DNA from 4 places in the Cytobacillus pseudoceanisediminis genome. Region 3 is predicted to be linked to each of the others. Evidence: riboswitches for the same ligand, from Rfam matches in the RefSeq annotation. Region 3 holds a riboswitch; each other region holds the start of a gene.
What was found. Region 3 has a riboswitch for thiamine pyrophosphate ahead of M5V91_RS19715 (thiamine phosphate synthase). Riboswitches for the same ligand answer to the same signal wherever they lie in the genome.

Region 1: linked by a shared signal. The riboswitch ahead of M5V91_RS15050 (YkoF family thiamine/hydroxymethylpyrimidine-binding protein) and the one ahead of M5V91_RS19715 (thiamine phosphate synthase) in region 3 are both predicted to bind thiamine pyrophosphate.
Region 2: linked by a shared signal. The riboswitch ahead of M5V91_RS13550 (ABC transporter substrate-binding protein) and the one ahead of M5V91_RS19715 (thiamine phosphate synthase) in region 3 are both predicted to bind thiamine pyrophosphate.
Region 4: linked by a shared signal. The riboswitch ahead of thiT (energy-coupled thiamine transporter ThiT) and the one ahead of M5V91_RS19715 (thiamine phosphate synthase) in region 3 are both predicted to bind thiamine pyrophosphate.

Annotation. Positions count from the first base shown of each region.
Region 1 is NZ_CP097349.1:2,802,603-2,807,302, forward strand. It holds gene M5V91_RS15040 (coproporphyrinogen III oxidase) at 1-779, opposite strand, end outside; gene M5V91_RS15045 (Cof-type HAD-IIB family hydrolase) at 995-1,861, opposite strand; TPP riboswitch at 2,091-2,192, shown strand; partial or broken gene M5V91_RS15050 (YkoF family thiamine/hydroxymethylpyrimidine-binding protein) at 2,281-2,876, shown strand; gene M5V91_RS15055 (ECF transporter S component) at 2,886-3,482, shown strand; gene M5V91_RS15060 (ABC transporter ATP-binding protein) at 3,466-4,700, shown strand, end outside.
Region 2 is NZ_CP097349.1:2,536,013-2,540,712, reverse strand. It holds gene M5V91_RS13565 (ABC transporter ATP-binding protein) at 1-368, opposite strand, end outside; gene M5V91_RS13560 (ABC transporter permease) at 365-1,132, opposite strand; gene M5V91_RS13555 (thiamine-binding protein) at 1,129-1,422, opposite strand; partial or broken gene M5V91_RS13550 (ABC transporter substrate-binding protein) at 1,436-2,437, opposite strand; TPP riboswitch at 2,546-2,654, opposite strand; gene M5V91_RS13545 (YkvA family protein) at 2,728-3,141, opposite strand; gene M5V91_RS13540 (NAD-dependent deacylase) at 3,288-4,001, shown strand; gene M5V91_RS13535 (twin-arginine translocase TatA/TatE family subunit) at 4,118-4,291, shown strand; gene treP (PTS system trehalose-specific EIIBC component) at 4,573-4,700, shown strand, end outside.
Region 3 is NZ_CP097349.1:3,649,813-3,654,512, forward strand. It holds gene M5V91_RS19700 (thiazole synthase) at 1-628, opposite strand, end outside; gene thiS (sulfur carrier protein ThiS) at 630-833, opposite strand; gene thiO (glycine oxidase ThiO) at 830-1,969, opposite strand; gene M5V91_RS19715 (thiamine phosphate synthase) at 1,966-2,577, opposite strand; TPP riboswitch at 2,665-2,770, opposite strand; partial or broken gene thiC (phosphomethylpyrimidine synthase ThiC) at 2,800-4,583, opposite strand.
Region 4 is NZ_CP097349.1:1,546,885-1,551,584, forward strand. It holds gene M5V91_RS30365 (ATP-dependent metallopeptidase FtsH/Yme1/Tma family protein) at 1-15, opposite strand, end outside; partial or broken gene M5V91_RS30370 (AAA family ATPase) at 16-665, opposite strand; gene M5V91_RS08245 (MATE family efflux transporter) at 1,200-2,540, shown strand; TPP riboswitch at 2,592-2,694, shown strand; gene thiT (energy-coupled thiamine transporter ThiT) at 2,761-3,360, shown strand; gene M5V91_RS08255 (hypothetical protein) at 3,460-3,729, shown strand; gene M5V91_RS08260 (hypothetical protein) at 3,848-4,087, shown strand; gene qoxD (cytochrome aa3 quinol oxidase subunit IV) at 4,163-4,468, opposite strand; gene qoxC (cytochrome aa3 quinol oxidase subunit III) at 4,469-4,700, opposite strand, start outside.

The DNA of each region.
Region 1 (4,700 bases), 850 kb from region 3:
ACATCTGGAAAAGAGTCGTACATTTCCTCATAAAGCATATCCATCTCTTCCGCCGTAATGCTTGTCGGAGTCCCTCCACCATAATAGACAGTAGTAATTTTCACATCATTTTCTTTCAGCCACTCGCCAATTTTACGCATTTCGAAATGCAGGCCGCCAAGGAACGAGTTTACTGAACCCTGCCTGCCATTAATCGCATATGCAGGAAAAGTGCAATACGCGCATTTTGTCGGGCAGAATGGAATGCCAATATATATGCTGACTTCATTTTTTAAGTTATAAAGATCCGGTACGACAGCAAGCTGCCTGTCTACGATATTCTGCATAAGCTGGATCTTTTCATCTGTAATCAAATACTCTTCCTTAAGCTGCTGATGGGCTTCATGGAGAGGTGTCTGATGCTGTATGGCACGGTGAAGCAATTTTGTGGGACGTACCCCAGTCAGAATTCCCCACTTCTGGGTAATGCCTGTCCATTCCTGCAAAACAGTCAGATATACGTGGGATACTGCATTTTTTATTTGTTTAAAATTCTCTTTTTCTGTCTCAGACGGTACGAATTCCTTCTCAAAATTCGCTGAATGATTCTTGCCATCTTTATCAGAAAGCTCTGCAATGGCTTTAATGTGCTTTCCATGTTCAAGCTGAAGATTAATTGTAAGGTCGGCTGCATCATTCTCACCCAGCATCACTTCACATTCTTCAAAAAAGAGGTTCCCGATCAGCCGGAGCGGACGATGGAAACGTTCATCCTGTACACCTAAAATTGAAATGTTCAAATTGATCACCTTTTTTAGAAAATATATTAATCTGCCGATGTCTTTGTTTTCTTAGGGGCAGCTGCATAGTGTCTATTTTTCATGTTGACAAACTTCTTTTAGTGTACAGAAATGGGGAAACAAGGTCAATATAAGGGAAATGATTCCTAATGGATACCCAGTATCGCAAAGCAAAAAAAGAGCCGATTTACTAATCGAGCTCTCTTTGATTGATTTTATTTTAATAGATTCATTTTCTTCAGGAAATCAATTGGATGCTGTTTGCGGAAATGTTCTTTGACCATGTAGCTTACACCGTTCTGGTCATTGGATCGTGTCAGCCAGTCTGCTGCTTTTTTGACTTCGGCAGGTGCATTACCCATAGCCACACCGAGGCCGGCGGCTTCAATCATTTCCAGATCATCCTCCGAGTCGCCTATAACGACCATTTGGTTTCGGGAAATTCCGAGATGTTCACATAAATAGAGCAAACCATTCAGCTTTGAAACTCCGGCAGGTACAATATCCATCCGCAGATCACTTAACTTAATGACTTCTACATTTTCAAACATGCCCCTAATGGCTGCCTGGGCATCCTCAAGGTCGTCTTTATCTTCAAAATACACTTCAATTTTTGGCGGTGTGACCGGCTCATCTAAAATGGTGTCACTTAATGAATCCACAAATTGCTGCGAGTAAAAAATGGGATCGCCGGTTGTAAAAACAGTTTTAGCAAGCATATTGGTATTGAGCTTGGTTTTGTTGGCAAGGGAATATTTTTCGTGCACCAGCCTGATTTGACAGGTAAAGCCTTCAAGCAGGCGCACGATTTCAAACGTTTCATCTTCCTGTATCCTTTTTACAAATATCGGCTTTTCCTGAGAAGCTGCAATATAAGCTCCCCTGTGTGTGACCAGCAAGGAATTGATTTTCAATGCTTTGGCCGCTTTTTTCGCGGATGGAAAGCTTCTGGATGTGACAAGTGTTACATAAATTCCTTTTTGCTGCACATATTCAATCGCTTCTTTTGTTGATTTATGAAGTCTTCCATTTGATTGGAGTAGTGTTCCGTCAATATTTAAAGCAAGCATTCTATATATCATCCAATTTGCCCCCTATTCTCGGTGTAAAATTGTCCTATTACACTTTTATGAAGGGAAGGATTGGATTAGAACATGACATGGACAATGCAGAAATTTTTTCATAGCTTATCTGTGTTATTGAAGGCGTTTATCTGTTTTCATAGATCATTTGATTTAAAGAATTGTAAATTAGTCATTTACAATTTGGATGCTCCGTATTAAGATGGAGTCAATAAAAACTGCATATCTTATTTTGCACTAGGGGAGCTTTTAGGCTGAGAAGAACAATCCGTTCTGACTCTTATCACCCGATCTGGATAATACCAGCGTGGGGAAGTGCAGGTGAACGGCTATCATTTCTAGTGTATTGATATCATTCAACTGCATTTCCTTTTGGGAATGCAGTTTTTTAATTTTATATAAACCAGGAGGATGGCAAAATGCAGGAAAATTTCTTATGCGGAACAAGCGAGATTACAGGGTGCAGGTTTTCGATTTATCCAATGACTGACAGGTTTGTGGATGTTATTTTATCTGCTCTAAAAGAAGTGGATACAAGCAAGATATGGATGGAAACAGATGATGTGAGCACTTGTGTGCGCGGCAGGTCCATTCATGTTTTTGATGTAGTCAAAGCGATTTATCTTGAAGCTGCTAAGCATGGTGATCATGTAGTATTTAACGGCACATTTTCAAATGGATGCCCTGGCGATACTGCCGGAGATGCTTATCTTGCTGAAAATGAAGAGAAGGCGAATGAAAAAAATCTGCTGGAATCAGCCAGGAAGTCGCTGTCCAGTTCGCACTTTATCCGATGGGGATTCCTGGATACATGAACGTCATTATGAACCAAGTCGAGCTTGCAAAGGCTCAGGGAACGTTTACTGAAGGAGTGCATTATGCTTCAAGATTAGATGGGAATGCACACGATGTTTTTAAAACGCTGGAAGATGCTTTCGAAAGCTGTAAGAAAAGCGATTCCACTCATATTATCATGACGGTTAATATGTCTGCAAACAGTCCTTCCAAAAAGGGGCTGTGTAAAATGCTCGAAAAATGGAAGCTTCGTGAGGTCATTGTCCTATCTGTACTCGCTGTTGTGTTTGCAGTTGTATACCTGGTGTTCATGCAATTTGGCAACGTGTTATATGGGATGTTTGGCTTAATTGGCTATGATCTGATTTTTGGCATTTGGTTTATTGTTTCAATCATCGCAGCGTACATAATCAGAAAACCCGGAGCAGCCTTTTTATCGGAAACCATCGCAGCGGCCATTGAAGTCATGATTGGCAATGCAGTAGGCCCTCGCCTGATTCTTTCAGGCATGATTCAGGGGATTGGAGCAGAAGCTGTTTTTGCGGCAACTAAATGGAACAATTACCGGACATGGGTTTTAATTGCTGCCGGCATGGGCTCTTCTGTTACGAGCTTTATTTGGGGCTATTTCATTTCCGGCTACGCAGCCCTCTCACCCGGTTATGTAACTGCCATGTTTTTTGTGAGACTGGTTAGCGGTGCTTTGCTCGCTGGATTACTGGGGAAATGGCTGAGTAAGAGTCTTGCTAAAACTGGGGCATTAAACAGCTTCCCTATCGGAAAAGAGCTGAGAAGGGAAAAATCACAAAATGGCATTTCAGCATAACCAGCCTTTATTAATAACAGAAAAGCTGTCCTTCCGGCATGAAGATGTGAAGAATCCTGTTTTTAAGAATGTGAATTTCAGCCTTAATTCAGGGGAAGCTGTTCTATTATTGGGCCCCAGCGGCTGCGGAAAAAGCACGCTTGCTTTCTGCTTAAATAAATTGTATCCGGAAGCCGTTGATGGCGACTTGGATGGCACCATTTCCTTCAAAGGAAAGATACTGGATGAATTCCCGCCAGGTGAAATTAATCAGCACATTGGCATTGTGTTTCAGGATCCTGAAAGCCAGTTTTGCATGACAACAGTTGAAGAGGAGCTGGCATTCGGCCTTGAGAATATGAAAACACCTCCTGCAGAAATTGAGACCAAGATTGATGAAGCACTGGAACTTGTTCATCTTCTGCCATTTAAGCACGCCTTAATCCACACCCTTTCGGGGGGACAAAAGCAAAAACTTGCACTTGCATGTGTATTGTCATTAAAACCGGATATCCTGATTTTGGATGAACCGACAGCAAATCTTGACCCGGCTTCAAGCTATGAACTTACCCGTATCATCAAAGAGCTAAAAGAGGAGCAATCCTTTTCCCTTCTAATCATTGAGCACAAGCTGGATGATTGGATTGATTTGACCGACCGCTGTGTGGTGCTAAACCGGGAAGGCGAAATTTTATTTAATGGAAGCACTGCAGACTGCTTTAATAAATATGCAGAAGAACTACTGCTTGAGGGTATCTGGCTTCCAAGCACAGTAAGAGCAGGTCTATTAGGAAAAAAGGCAGGGATTTACAAAGGGGAAAAGCTTCCGTTAACTGACCGGGAATTAATTGCTGGATTTGTAAATCCCTATGCTGCACTTCAGATTTTAGATAACAGGAAGACTATACATCAAGTCTTTGAAGATCAGGTCATCCTGTCGGCGGAGAATCTTTCTTTTCATAAGAATGGGAAGGATTTGCTTAAAAATATTAGTTTTTCAGTTAGAAAAGGTGAATTTGTGGCAATAGCCGGTTCAAATGGATCTGGAAAAACAACGCTTTCCAGACTGCTTGCAGGATTATATGCTCCATCCAAAGGCAACATCCTTTTTGATGACCGCTCCCTTTCCCAGTGGCAGGAGCAAGAGTTAAGACTAAAATTAGGATACGTTTTTCAGAATCCCGAACACCAATTTATTGCAGATTCTGTTTATGATGAAATTGCCTTCAGTCTGAAAAT
Region 2 (4,700 bases), 1.1 Mb from region 3:
GCATTTTCATAGCCGCCGAGACCAGCTTTTTGAAGCATCTTTCTGGCCGCTTCCGAATCGGTTTTACCCATTAGCTCCTGTCCAAGCAGAACGTTTTGAAGAATGGTTCTCCAGGGCATCAGGGAAGGTGTCTGAGGCATATAGCTTATTGAACCGCGTTTGCCGTTGATTTTCACATTCTCAAGCGTTATGGAGCCTTCGTCCGGCAGAAGCATCCCGCCAATCAGGTTGAAAATGGTGCTCTTTCCGCTCCCTGAAGGACCTAAAATCGAAACAAATTCCCCTTCATTTACATGAAAACTCAAATTGTCTAAAACCTGATTAGTATCAAAACTTTTGGTTAAATGATTAACGGATAATTGTATCATTTCCTGGCACTCTCCCGTGACTTCCATTTAATCAGCAAACGTTCAGCCAGTAAAATTCCTCCAAAAAACAGCAAGCTTAACAGCATAATCGCAAAAATGGCAACAAAAACACGGTCTGTCCGAAATGAAGAAGATGCCAGAGTCATATAAACACCTATTCCTTCTTTAGCTCCGAGCCATTCGGATATTACAGCACCCATCACACTATAGGTTGCGGAGATTTTTAGCCCTGAAAATAGAGAGGGAAGGGAATAGGGAAGCTCCAGCTTCCAAAACAGCTGTCCTTTGCTGGCCCCTGCCATCAGCATATAATGCCTAAGTTCTCCGGGTGTCTGGCGAAAGCCGTCCAATGCAGCAACAGTAATGGGGAAGAAGCAAACCAGCGTGATGACAATCAGCTTTGGAAGTATCCCGAAACCAAACCAAACAACCAGCAAAGGAGCCAGAACAATTATAGGCACATTTTGTGAAAGTATGAGGAGAGGGTAAACCGACTCCCTTATAAAAGGCAATAAGTGCAGTATAACGGCTGTGATTAAACCTATGACGGTGCCAATGGCAAATCCCAATAGGGAAAGCATGACTGTCGATTGAAGGTGGTGGCTGAAGCCCTCCCAGCCCGAAATCGCTTCCAGAACGATTTCTGTTGGCGGAGGCAGGAGCCATGCAGGGACTTCTGCCAGATTTACTGCCATTTCCCAAGCAATGAATAAAAGAAGGAGAACCGCAGCCGGCCTCCATCCTTTTCTGAACAAATTTATCATGGACGATATTTCTCCGTTAAATCACTCATTTCAATACCGTCCGGCTGATATAGAACCTTTACCTGTGAGATTACATTGCTGCTTCCTCTTTCAATCATTTTTCTGTTCATATCAGCTATGATTTTCAATAAATGGTCTAAATCGCCTTCCATCGTTGTTTCGAGGGGATGCACTTCGTACTTAACACCGGATTGCTGAATGACACTAATTGCTTCATCAACGTAAGGTATAACATTTTCCCCATCTTTTGTTTTCGGTATGATCTGAATGCTTACAAGTGCGTTTGCCATATTTGAACTCTCCTTATTCCGGCAGGAAGTCATTAGTAAATGCTTTGCCTGCATCTAATTCTTTATCTAAAAGACCATTTTCATGCATCCAGTCTGCATAGTTTTCCCAGACTTCAAGCTTTTGTTCACCCCATCTTGAAGCATCATCCTGATAGCGGGGGATAGCCATTCCTGGCTTTTTTTGACCAATTCGCTGTCCAGATCCGGAGCATTCTTTAACAAAATATCTGCTGCTTCGCCAGGTTGATCGATTGCAAATTCATATCCCCTTGCTGCTGCTTTTACAAATGCTTTGACAGTATCCGGATCATCTGCAATCATTTTTTCGCTGGTTGCGAGAACGGGCGTGTAGTAATCCAGTTTTTCTGAGTAGTCGGTAAGGTAGACCATATTAATCTTTTCCCCCGAAGTTCTGCTTCTACACCTGTCCATCCATAATAAATCCATGCGAAGTCTATATCTCTTTTAACAGCTGTAAAAAAGTCAGCATCCCCCATATTAACAATTGAGACCTTATCAATATTAGCGTTTTCCTTCTTCATTAGGGAGTCTATTACCGATTTTTCTACAGGTGCCCCCAGCCGCCATAAGTTTTTCCTTCAAAGTCTTTCGGCGATTTAATGTTTTTTTCGGCAGGGGATGCAAAACCGGAAGTATTATGCTGAATAACAGCTGCTATCGATACAAGGGGAACGCCCTGTACACGTGCTTCCGTGATGCTTTCCTGATAGCTGACACCAAAATCAGCCTTGCCTGATGCAGTCAATTGATCTGCACCTGCTTCACCTGGCATTATAATTTCTACATCGAGCCCTTCTTCTTTAAAATATCCTTTGTCCTTTGCGGCATATAAGCCGGTATGATTGGTATTAGGTGTCCAATCCAGTACAACAGTAACTTTTTTCAAATCTTGTTTGCTGTCTGAATCTTCGCTTCCAGTCTGATTATCCGGTCCATTGCCGGCACAGCCTGAAAGAAGCAGCAGCGAACAGATAGCTGCAATCCACTTTTTCATAAGTACTCCTCCTAAAAAACGTTATGTAATAAGGAAAGTTAATGATAGTCTGCCCTGAAAAATAAAAACGCCCCGGTATAAACCAGGGCGCATATAAAAAACATTTAGTATGTTTAAGAATATGTTCCCTACGCTGGTATGAGCCAGATCAGGTTCAAAGGGTCAGCATCTTAATGATGAAGTCTCAACCGGCATACCGGTTCCCCTACATTTCTTGCTATTTAATTTTGACAGCATAAATACTTTCCATCATTATTATAGCAAATAATATTAAAATGCACAGAAAATAATTATTTCATTCCAATCGTCCTGCTCTCTTTCCAAATTCTGAATTTTTCAAGTTCACCTGTAATTTGGCTAACGGCAAAACCAAGGACTGCTACATCATCTAAGATTCCCATTCCTATTAAAAAGTCAGGAACAAGGTCTATTGGGGAAACAAAGTATAGTATGGAAGCAATAATAAAGATAATCGATTTTTTTGAAATATGCCGGTAATCGCCTTTAGACCATGACTTTACTAAATCGATCAGAAGCTGAAACTTTTCCCATATATCACTTAATGAAGATTGGTTTTTATCTGCTTTAAGTGTAGCCTTTCTTAAAAGTCCTTTTGTTTTTTCAGGATCGTCCGCATAACGTTTAGCCCTGGATGAAAATTTTTTATAGCCGTCCTTATAAACTTTGGTTTCTATTTCAGGCATAGCTATCACTCCTATATTGATAATTCGCATAAACAGTTATAATCTAGTATTTACCGCATACCTGACATGACATAAACATTTCATTGGGAGAAATAAATGGAAATCAAATTTAACCTGTGACAAAACCTTATTGGGAGCTGATATCTATGCTTGAGAAATGGCTGAAAGAATCAAATTATACAGTAATATTGACTGGAGCAGGAATGTCGACAGAAAGCGGACTGCCTGATTTCAGGTCTGCCAATAATGGATTATGGAATGGGAAAGATCCTGGGAAAATAGCCAGTACAAAAGCATTGAATGAAAATGTGAACGAATTTATAGAATTTTATCGGCACAGGGTAATCGGGCTTAAGGAGTGTAATCCCCATCAAGGGCACTATATTCTTGCAGATTGGGAAAAGAGAGGTATTATTAAGAGCATTATTACCCAGAACGTGGATGGATTTCATGGACTCGCGGGAAGTGAAAAAATATCAGAGCTCCATGGGAATCTGCAGACACTCCATTGCCGGAAATGTAAAAAAGAGTTCCCGAGCGAGGGGTATTTGCATGGTCAATTCCAATGCCGTTGCGGGGGTGTGCTCCGTCCTTCAGTGGTTCTGTTTGGGGAAATGCTCCCTGAGGAGGCCTTAGATTTCGCAGCAGATGAAACAGAAAAAGCAGAACTTTTTATTGTTCTGGGATCATCCTTGACTGTAACACCTGCAAATCAGTTTCCGCTGATAGCCAAACAAAAAGGAGCAAAACTTGTGATTATTAATATGGAACCTACGGATTTCGATATTTATGCTGATAAAGTGATTCATGACCGCAAAATTGGTGAAGTGCTGGATGAACTTGATAGAGCCTTCAAATAGTCAAAAAACATGAAATCATAGCACTCATGCTATGATTTTTTTATCAATCAACTATAATGGACAATGAACATGATTACTACTGCCTCAAGCGATATGATATATAAGGAGTGTTCAGCATGTTATCAAACATCGGTATTCCAGGTTTAATTCTAATCCTGGTTTTGGCTCTGATTATTTTTGGACCCAAGAAACTTCCTGAAATAGGAAGAGCGTTCGGGGAGACATTAAAAGAATTTAAGAAATCTACCCGTGAACTCACAAAAGATGATGACAATGATAAAAGGAAATAACCTATTCAAGTGGTTTAGAACCGGCTTTGCAGACAATAGTCTCGAAGCCGGTTTTTTATTTTCTGGCTTTCGAAGCGAGTGAATGGGTATAGAAAAGAGAGAAATGAAAAAATGGTTGACTAACATGTATATACAAGATAAAATGAAAGCGTAAACAGTTCATGTATATACAAGTTGGTTTGCTAAATTGGATAGAGTTGTAAATGGCGAGAACAATAAATAAAAACCTTATAACTGTTTTTTTCTATAATATGAAAACGGTAACAGGAGGAGAGCGAAGAATGGCTACGAATAAAGAGTCAGCAGAGCAAATTGTAGAAGCTATCGGGGGCAAGGATAATATCGCAGCGGCTACTCATTGTGTTACACGTCTGCGTTTTGCCTTAAAAGATGAGGGGAAGGTCAATAA
Region 3 (4,700 bases):
AGGAAACAGCCGTATTTAATAAGACTCCATCTGCTCCCAGCTCCATTGCCAATGCCGCATCTGCCGGGCTCCCAATTCCAGCATCCACAATAATCGGGACTGCAGCCTGCTGAATAATAAATTGGAGATTAACAGGGTTGATAATTCCCTGCCCGGAACCAATTGGCGAAGCACAAGGCATGACCGCGTGGCAGCCCAGTTCTTCCAGCTTTCTGGCAAGCACAACATCATCAGAAGTATACGGCAGGACAATAAATCCCTCGTATAATAGGATTTCCGCCGCTTTTAGTGTTTCTACCGGATCAGGCAAAAGTGTTTTTCTGCAGCCGATTACCTCAACCTTTATCATGTCGCACAGCCCGGAAGCTTTGGATAGCCTGGCAATCCGCACAGCTTCCTCGGCTGTCTTTGCTCCGGCCGTATTAGGCAGTAATTTATATTTCTTTAAATCCAGCTTTTCCAAAAAGTTGGGCTGGTTCGCTTCGAAAATGTTCATACGGCGTACAGCAAACGTAAGCACCTCTGTTTCAGAAGCTTCTACAGCTTCCTTTTGCACATCAAAGTTTGGATATTTTCCTGTTCCGAGCAGCAGCCTGGAGTTAAATTCATAAGGTCCAATTTTCAACAAATCATCCGCCTCCTACAAAGTGTACAATTTCGATTCGATCCCCATCTGTCAGAATGGTTTCAGCATGCGTGGATTTATCCAAAATACGCTGGTTTAGTTCGACAATGACTACCTTTTTCTCCAAATGAAAGTGCTCGAGCAGGCGTGAAACAGAATTAACTGTTTCCGGCAGCACCATAGCATCTCCGTTAATGACAATATTCATAAAAGCACCCCTTTTGACGAATGGACTAAACCTTCAAGACGGGACAGCCCAAATGGGTTAGGCTGCTCCGTTTTTCCTTCGAGGATGTCTGCCATCAGTACGCCTGTTGCCGGGGCAAGGAGGATTCCATTCCGAAAATGGCCGGCCGCAATATATAACCCTCTATAAACAGGATGTTCTCCTAAAAAAGGCTGGCCATCAGCCGATTGCGGACGAATTCCTGTCCAGGCCCGCTCCCATTCAGCCTTCGCTATATCCGGAACAAGGTTTTGCGCCTTTTCCATCAGCGAGGATATCCCCTCAAGGGTCACCTTCTCATCAAATGAATTGACCTTAACGGTCGCTCCAACTACTAATCTCCCAGATTGCTTCGGAACGATATAGCATCCATGTGAAAAGATCGTCCCTTGTACAAGCGGTTTTTCAGGTATCACCGAGAAGCACTCGCCTTTAACCGGGATAATGGGCAGCGAAAGGCCCGTTCTTTCAAGAATTCCCCTGCTCCATGCCCCGGAAGCAACAATAACGGAATCTGCCAAAAATTCTCCCTGGCTGGTTCTGACCCCATAAACCTTTTCATCTTTTAAAATAAAATCTGATACATGTGTATACTCATATATTTCTGCGCCAAGGGCTATTGAAGCTTTTGCAAAGGCAAGGGACAATTCATATGCCTGAACCTGTCCGTCATTCGGTATATACATGGCCCCCCTCAATTTATTTGATACGAATGGTTCACGTTTGATCAGGTCATCAATCGAAAACCATTCGGCCTGCTCACCCGCTTTTTGCTGGCTTTCTATCAATCTTTTTAATGTCTGCCCCTCCTCTTTATTAGCCGCCACTTTATATACACCCTTATTTTGATAGCCAATATGCACTTGTGATAAATCTTCCAGTTCAGGAATCAGGATCCGGTACATGGAGCGGCTTTTGCATGCCAGCTGAAATAGCGGGCCGTCTTCAGCCAGTTCCGTTTGGGCTCCTAAAATTCCAGCTGCCGCTCCGGAAGCCTTGCCGGCTATTTTACCCTTATCCAAAACGGCCACTTTATACCCTCTTTTAGCCAATTGAAAAGCAATGGAGCTTCCGTTAATGCCACCGCCAACTATAACGGCGTCATAAATTTTCCTCATTTTTTCCCCTCCTCATTTAACTTTTTTGAAAAGAGCTTCGCTGCCTCTGCAGGGTCCTTTGCCTGCAAAATCCCTGACATTACAGCAATGCCATCTGCCCCCGCCTCCAAGACCTCAGGGACTCTCTCTGGTTTAATGCCTCCAATTGCCATTACCGGAATTTCTACTGCCTTTTTAAGAGCCTCCAGTGACCCAGTGCCCCTTGGCGGGATTCCCTTCTTGGAGTCGGTTTCAAATATGTGCCCAAACAGGATATAATCAGCCCCCTGTTTTGCAGCCTCTTCTGCTTCTTCAGAAGAATGTACGGAACATCCGATGGGCATATCTAGAAAATGCGTTTTGACAACACGGACTGGAAGGCTGTGAAAAGCAAGATGGGCACCTGTTTTACATGCCCATGCAACATCCACCCGATCATTTATAACAATTTTATGAATGGGGATTCCCTCATTACAAAGCAGCTTAACTCCTTCATATAGCTCCCTTGAGGTTCGATGCTTTTCCCTCAAGTGGAACCTGTCTGCAAAGGGTTCCACTTCACCTGCTATCTCAGCAAAAGCCTCTAGAGATAGCTTTCCATCTGATATAACATGCAGCTGTTTCCTCATAGCGATAACTCCCCTGTTTTTTTATGCTTTTAGCAAATTAAAAACCACCTTCTAAATAGAAAGTGGCTGTACGGGGCTTATGAATATAGCCCCGATACTCCACTTCCCTACGCTGGTATGCCAGATCAGGTTCCAAGGGTTTTAAAGCTTTTGCTTTAATCTCAGCCTGCAAACGGCACCCCCAGCAGATATAATTACTATTAAATTTCTAAAATACTATTTTTACTGATAAATACTTCCCCCGGTTTTTTTAAATTCCTCAGCTTTTTCTTCCAAGCCCTTCTGTATCGCTTCGTCCGTGTCAAGCTTATTCTCTTTTGCATAATTCCGGATATCCTGCGAAATTCTCATGCTGCAGAATTTTGGCCCGCACATGGAACAGAAGTGAGCTGTTTTAGCCCCTTCAGCCGGCAATGTCTCATCATGGTATTCCAATGCGCGTTCAGGATCAAGCGACAGATTGAATTGATCCCTCCAGCGGAATTCAAACCGGGCTTTTGACAGGGCATCATCTCTTTTTTGTGCTCCCGGGTGGCCCTTTGCCAGATCTGCAGCATGCGCTGCAATTTTATAAGTAATGACACCCTCGCGTACATCATCTCTATTTGGCAAACCCAAATGTTCTTTAGGAGTAACATAGCAAAGCATTGCCGTACCATACCAGCCTATCATGGCAGCCCCGATTGCAGAGGTAATGTGGTCATATCCTGGAGCTATATCTGTTGTTAGGGGCCCAAGTGTATAAAATGGCGCTTCCTTGCAGATCTCCAATTGTTTATCCATATTCTCTTTAATTAAATGCATTGGAACATGGCCAGGTCCCTCCACCATTACCTGTACATCGTGTTCCCATGCAATTTTCGTCAACTCCCCAAGTGTCTCGAGCTCTGCAAATTGAGCCTCGTCATTGGCATCTGCAATCGATCCCGGGCGCAGCCCATCCCCGAGTGAGAAGGCCACATCATAGGCTTTCATGATCTCGCAGATTTCTTCAAAATGTGTATATAAAAAGTTTTCTTTATGATGATGCAAACACCATTGGGCCATAATGGATCCGCCCCTCGATACAATTCCGGTTAAGCGTTTTGCCGACAGCGGAACATACCTCAAAAGGACACCTGCATGAATGGTAAAGTAGTCAACCCCCTGCTCAGCTTGTTCGATTAAGGTATCTCTGTAAACTTCCCACGTAAGATCCTCGGCAATGCCATTAACTTTTTCAAGTGCCTGATAAATTGGCACGGTGCCGACCGGAACGGCAGAGTTCCTGATAATCCATTCACGTGTGGTATGAATATTTTTGCCTGTAGATAGATCCATGATCGTGTCTGCTCCCCATCGAGTAGCCCAGGTCATTTTTTCTACCTCTTCCTCAATAGAGGATGAAACAGCAGAATTTCCAATGTTCGCATTAATTTTTACGTGGAAATTCCTTCCGATGATCATCGGCTCTGTCTCAGGATGATTGATATTGGAAGGAATGATTGCCCGCCCTCTTGCTACTTCAGACCGCACAAATTCCGGATCCATATTTTCCCGAATGGCTATATACTCCATCTCAGGAGTAATGATCCCCTTTTTTGCATAGTGAAGCTGGGTAACATTCTTTCCTTTTTTTGCTCTCAATGGCTTGCGGGATAAGCCAGGAAAAACTTTATGATTAGCACGCGGATCATGTTCATCGCGGTACCCATTATCCTCGGGCTTTATTTTCCGCCCATCATACTCTTCAACATCCCCGCGTTCATGAATCCACCGGCTTCTCAGAGCAGGAAGCCCTTTTTTAGATCTGCCGTATATTGAGGATCCGTATAAGGTCCGCTCGTATCATATACTCGAACCGGCTCATTGATTTCCTCTCCAAAAGTTCCGGAAGTAGGACTTAACTCTATCTCACGCATTGGAACCTTTATATCAGGCCTGGATCCCTCCACATAGACTTTTTTGCTGCCAGTAAAGCACGACATAATGGAAATGCTCTTTTGATTTAATGAACTTGCCGTCATTGATCATCTCTCCCTTATAAAAATATAAGGACGAGACCTGGAACCAAGGAAGTGCCAGATATGTAAAAAAGCCGGTCCACATAAAGATGGACCGGCTAACCGAAGATGTCTTTGCAC
Region 4 (4,700 bases), 2.1 Mb from region 3:
GGCTTCATCGAGCATATCCTTCCTGTTTGTCGCTGCAATAAATAGTATTCCATCATTGGAATATCCGCCGTCAAGCTGAACTAGCAGCTCAGTTAATGTTTTTTCACTTTCTTCCCCGCCATGCTGCTTTCTTCTGCCTGCCAGTGCATCTACTTCGTCAATGAAGACAACAGCAGGGGCATGCTTTCTTGCATTTTGGAAAAGATTTCTTACACGGGATGCTCCCACACCAACGAACAATTCATTAAAACCGGAACCGCTGGTTGAGAAAAAGTAGCTCCAAGCTCTTTAGCGATTGCCTGAGCCAGCAACGTTTTCCCCGTTCCAGGAGGCCCGTATAACAGAATTCCCTTTGGCGGCTTAATCCCCATCTTCAGGGAGCGCTCAGGTTCTTTTAAAATTGAAAGAGTCTGCATGATTTCCTCTTTCATTTCTTCCTGAATTCCGCCAACATCCTCAAGTGAAATGGAAGGAAGGGCCTTTGGCTTAGATACACTTTGCTTCATAGTATTTGTAGCGCCCATTCCGCCTTTTCCTGACTTAAACAGGTAAATGCCAATGGCTATAAACAAAAGGACTACACCGCCCAGAATCCAAGGGGTATAAGGTCCTGTGTTTGCGAACGTATATTGTATATTATAGGTTTCTACTAATTTATCAACCATCTCACTGTTGGGGGGCACATGGGAGATGTACTCGCCATCAGGGGCTGTGATCAGCAGTTTCCCATTTTTATATTCCTGTACTGCAACAGTCTTCCCATCCTGGGAGGCAATAATTTTTTCCACAGAAGAAAACGGGACTGTCACATCCTTTTTTCCTGCTTGTACGGTCCAAATAACCGCCGCCAAAATCACCGTGATCACCAATGCAATAGAAACAATCGTCGAAGGCTTCTTAAGACGTGATTTCAACTATTTCCCTCCTCATTAAACATACCTACATTATAAGGAAAAAGAATTGTTAATTACAGGGTTTTACACTTTTTAAACGTTGTAAATTATGGAAAAATAATATCTCCTTAGAGGAATTGTGCTATAACAGCATTCCAGGTGCATCATTTTATGATAAAAATGTGACAGAGATGAAGCAAATAAAATTATAAAACATAATAACAATCAAAACTATAAAATTGGAAACTGGATATGAAATAGTGAATAATAGAAACTGTGAAAAAAATATGGGAAAAAGGTGTAAAGATGGCACAGCAGGATTTTACAAAAGGAAATATATTCAAACAGCTCTTGGTGTTCTCAACTCCAATCATGCTCACTAATTTTCTGCAGGTTTCCTATCAATTTATTGATAGTCTGTGGGTTGGGAATCTGCTTGGGGCCGACGCATTGGGAGCTGTGGCGGTGTCCGGCACTGTAATCTTTACAGTTCTTTCTTTTATCATTGGAATAAACAATGCGGCGTTAACGATTTTATCCCAGCAAAAGGGTGGGGATCATGAAGAGGGGCTGAAACAATATTTGAATGCCTTTACCGTCATTCAGACAATTATGTCAGTTGCTCTTGGAATAGCCGGATTCCTGTTTGCAGAAAGAATTTTGGCCATAATGGGCACACCTGCAGGAATGGCTGAAGGTGCAGCATCCTATTTGCAGATTAACTTCATTGGTATTCTGTTTTTATTTGGATACAATTTTATAGGAACCGTACTCAGGGCGCTCGGAGACAGCAAGAGTCCACTGTACTTTGTCCTGATAGCAGTCGTATTAAATGCAATCCTGGACCCTCTTTTTATATCTGTATTCCAGCTTGGTATTGATGGGGCAGCTTGTGCTACGATCCTTTCACAGGGGTTCGCATTTATGATCGGAATGATATTCATACTCCGCAAAAAGCTGGCGCCGTTCACTATTCCTTCTTGGCCGCATAAAGAGGAAGCGGCATTAATTTTCAAGCTCGGCATCCCTTCTGGACTTCAAATGACCGTTATATCGGCTGGTGTTATGGCTATTATGTCTGTCGTCACCTCTTTTGGCGATGACGTGGTTGCGGGATTTGGTGCAGCTCAGCGTATTGACAGCATCATTATGCTTCCTGCGATGGCATTGGGGACTGCAGTCAACAGTATGGCCGGTCAAAATATAGGGAGAAATCAATGGGAACGGGTTCATCAAATCGCCTTGTACGGAGTCATTTACAATCTTGGAATCATGTTTATCATCGCTTTTGGTACGGTCCTATTTGCAGAACACGGGGTGCGCCTGTTTATACAGGATAAAGAATCAGTTCAGTATGGCACTGACTATTTAAAGATCATTGCCTTTTTTTATCCGCTCCTGGGCATTAATTTTATATTGAATGGTGTGGTAAGAGCTTCCGGTGCGATGTTTCAAGTGCTCATACTGAATATCATTTCATTCTGGATCCTGCGCTATCCTTTAACATTCCTATTTTCAAAGTTTATGGGTGATAAAGGAATTGCTGCAGGCATGGGGATAAGCTTTGCTATAAGCAGTGTCATCGCCTTTATGTATTACCGTATCGGAAAGTGGGATAAACAGGCTATATTTGGAGAGGGAAAATAATCCTTTTCACTTTCATTTATTTCATTTATACTAAAATTGGATAATACAATAACGTGCCACAAGGGGAGCATTCTGCTGAGAGTGAATAGTTCGCTGTTCTGACCCTTTGAACCTGTTAGATAATGCTAGCGCAGGAATGTGGAATAAAAGGCGGAAGGGGTTTTTCTGCCTGCTTGTTCTCCCTTGGGGTATCGTCATACGATTATAGGGGGATTTTTTTATGAAAAAATTAAGCCTGACGGCGATGATTGAAGCTTCATTTTTTGCAGCATTTGCTATTATTTTGGATTTCCTTCCATCTATTAAGCTGTCGCCTTCCATTTCGATTTCTGCTGCGATGATTCCCATATTCATTTTGGCATTCAGATGGGGCTTTAAAGTCAGCTTCATTGCCGGTCTATTATGGGGAATATTGCAGATTGCCATGGGTGATGCCTGGATTGCGACTCCGCTTCAGGCATTTATTGAGTACTTTGTGGCATTTGCCTGTATCGGTTTTGCCGGTTTGTTTTTCCGACCAATTCAAAATCAGCTGCGCAGCGGAAACAAGAAAAAGGCATTGGGCTGGGTTGTTTTAGCTGTGTTTGCCGGAAGCCTTGCCCGGTATTTCTGGCATTTCATAGCAGGTGTCCTTTTCTTTGGGAGCTATGCGCCGGAAGGGATGTCACCGGTTCTCTTTTCCTTCCTGGCAAACGGTGCAACCATGCTCGGAGCAGCTATTCTCTGCTCGATTTTAGCAGTATTAATTATATCTTCAGCTCCAAGATTGATCATAAGAAAAACGGATGAAGTTATTCAATCACAAAAACGCGCTTCCTAATATAATCAGCCTCTTTGGAAATTTCCAAAGAGGTTTTTTCTTATTTTAGGAAACTGCTCCTGAAAAATGGGTATATTACTCAAAAAGGGGAGTGATTGTTTGTCAAACACATTGCAGGGCAATATTATTACAGGTGTATATGATGCAGAAACCAGTGCCTTTGAGATCCAGAAGGTTAAAAATTTCAGCACCCAGTCTGTCCTTAACAAAAATCAATGTGAAAATTTGTATAACTATTTATCCCTTCATGAAGAGGATGAGGGAGGACAGATTATTACACTTTACGATCAAATGCCATTAATGCTGACCAGGCAGGAAATAGGCAATTTAAAGAAAGATTTGGAGAACATTAAAAAGCTATATCAGTAGAAAATTGCTTTGCACCTTTGCAAAGCTTTTTTTGCATAAATAAATTTGACAATTTTGTGACAAAAGTTTGACAAATTTGTGAACATAGTTAGAATATTAAATAAAAGGGGATGAAAATATGACTTTAAAACAGCAAAAGGTGCTGCATTTTTTTAGAAATGTTACTGCGGCCGGTATTCTTTTAGGGTTAATTGTCTTTATTTCAAGCTTTTTTGTAAGCGGTCTCACGGGTGAGTATGTTTTATCAATCGGTTTAAGCATTATGGTATCATCCATGCTAATTTTTGGATTCGGATTTTTTATTAATGTGATGGAAGAAATGACAAAGGGCAGCAAGGGAATCAGACAATACAAATAAAACCGGCCTCCAAAAGGGAGACCGGTTTTATTATCTGGCTCATGGGATGGACAAGGCGATTCCGCTTTTCTTGAATTAATGAGCCGCGTGCCCAGAAGTGAGAACCCAAATAGAACCTACTACAATTACAATAACCATAAATACGGCATAAATCATATTAACTAAGTTCGTTTTGCCGTCTTCTCCTTCTCTTAAGTGCATGAACATGAACAGCTGCATGCCTGCCTGAATGACAGCCAGCGAGCCGATGATCCACATGATCACTTTAAAAGAGAGGTTCGTTTTTAGGGCAATACCTGCTGCTGCAAATGTCAGCACAAGGGAAACAACAAATCCAATGACATGGCTTATAGGGAAGCTTTTTGATTGATGATGTTCCATTTAAGCCACCAGTCCTTTCAAATACACGAATGTGAAAATAAAGATCCAGACCACATCAAGGAAGTGCCAGTAAAGGCCGATAATAAACGTTTTTCTTGCTGTAGTAGGGGTAAGGCCTCTTTTTAAAAGCTGGATAATGACCATAGTTGCCCAGCCAATTCCCAATGTAACATGGGCTCCGTGTGTACCCAGCAGGACAAATAAGCTGGATAGGAACGCACTTGTCTGCATC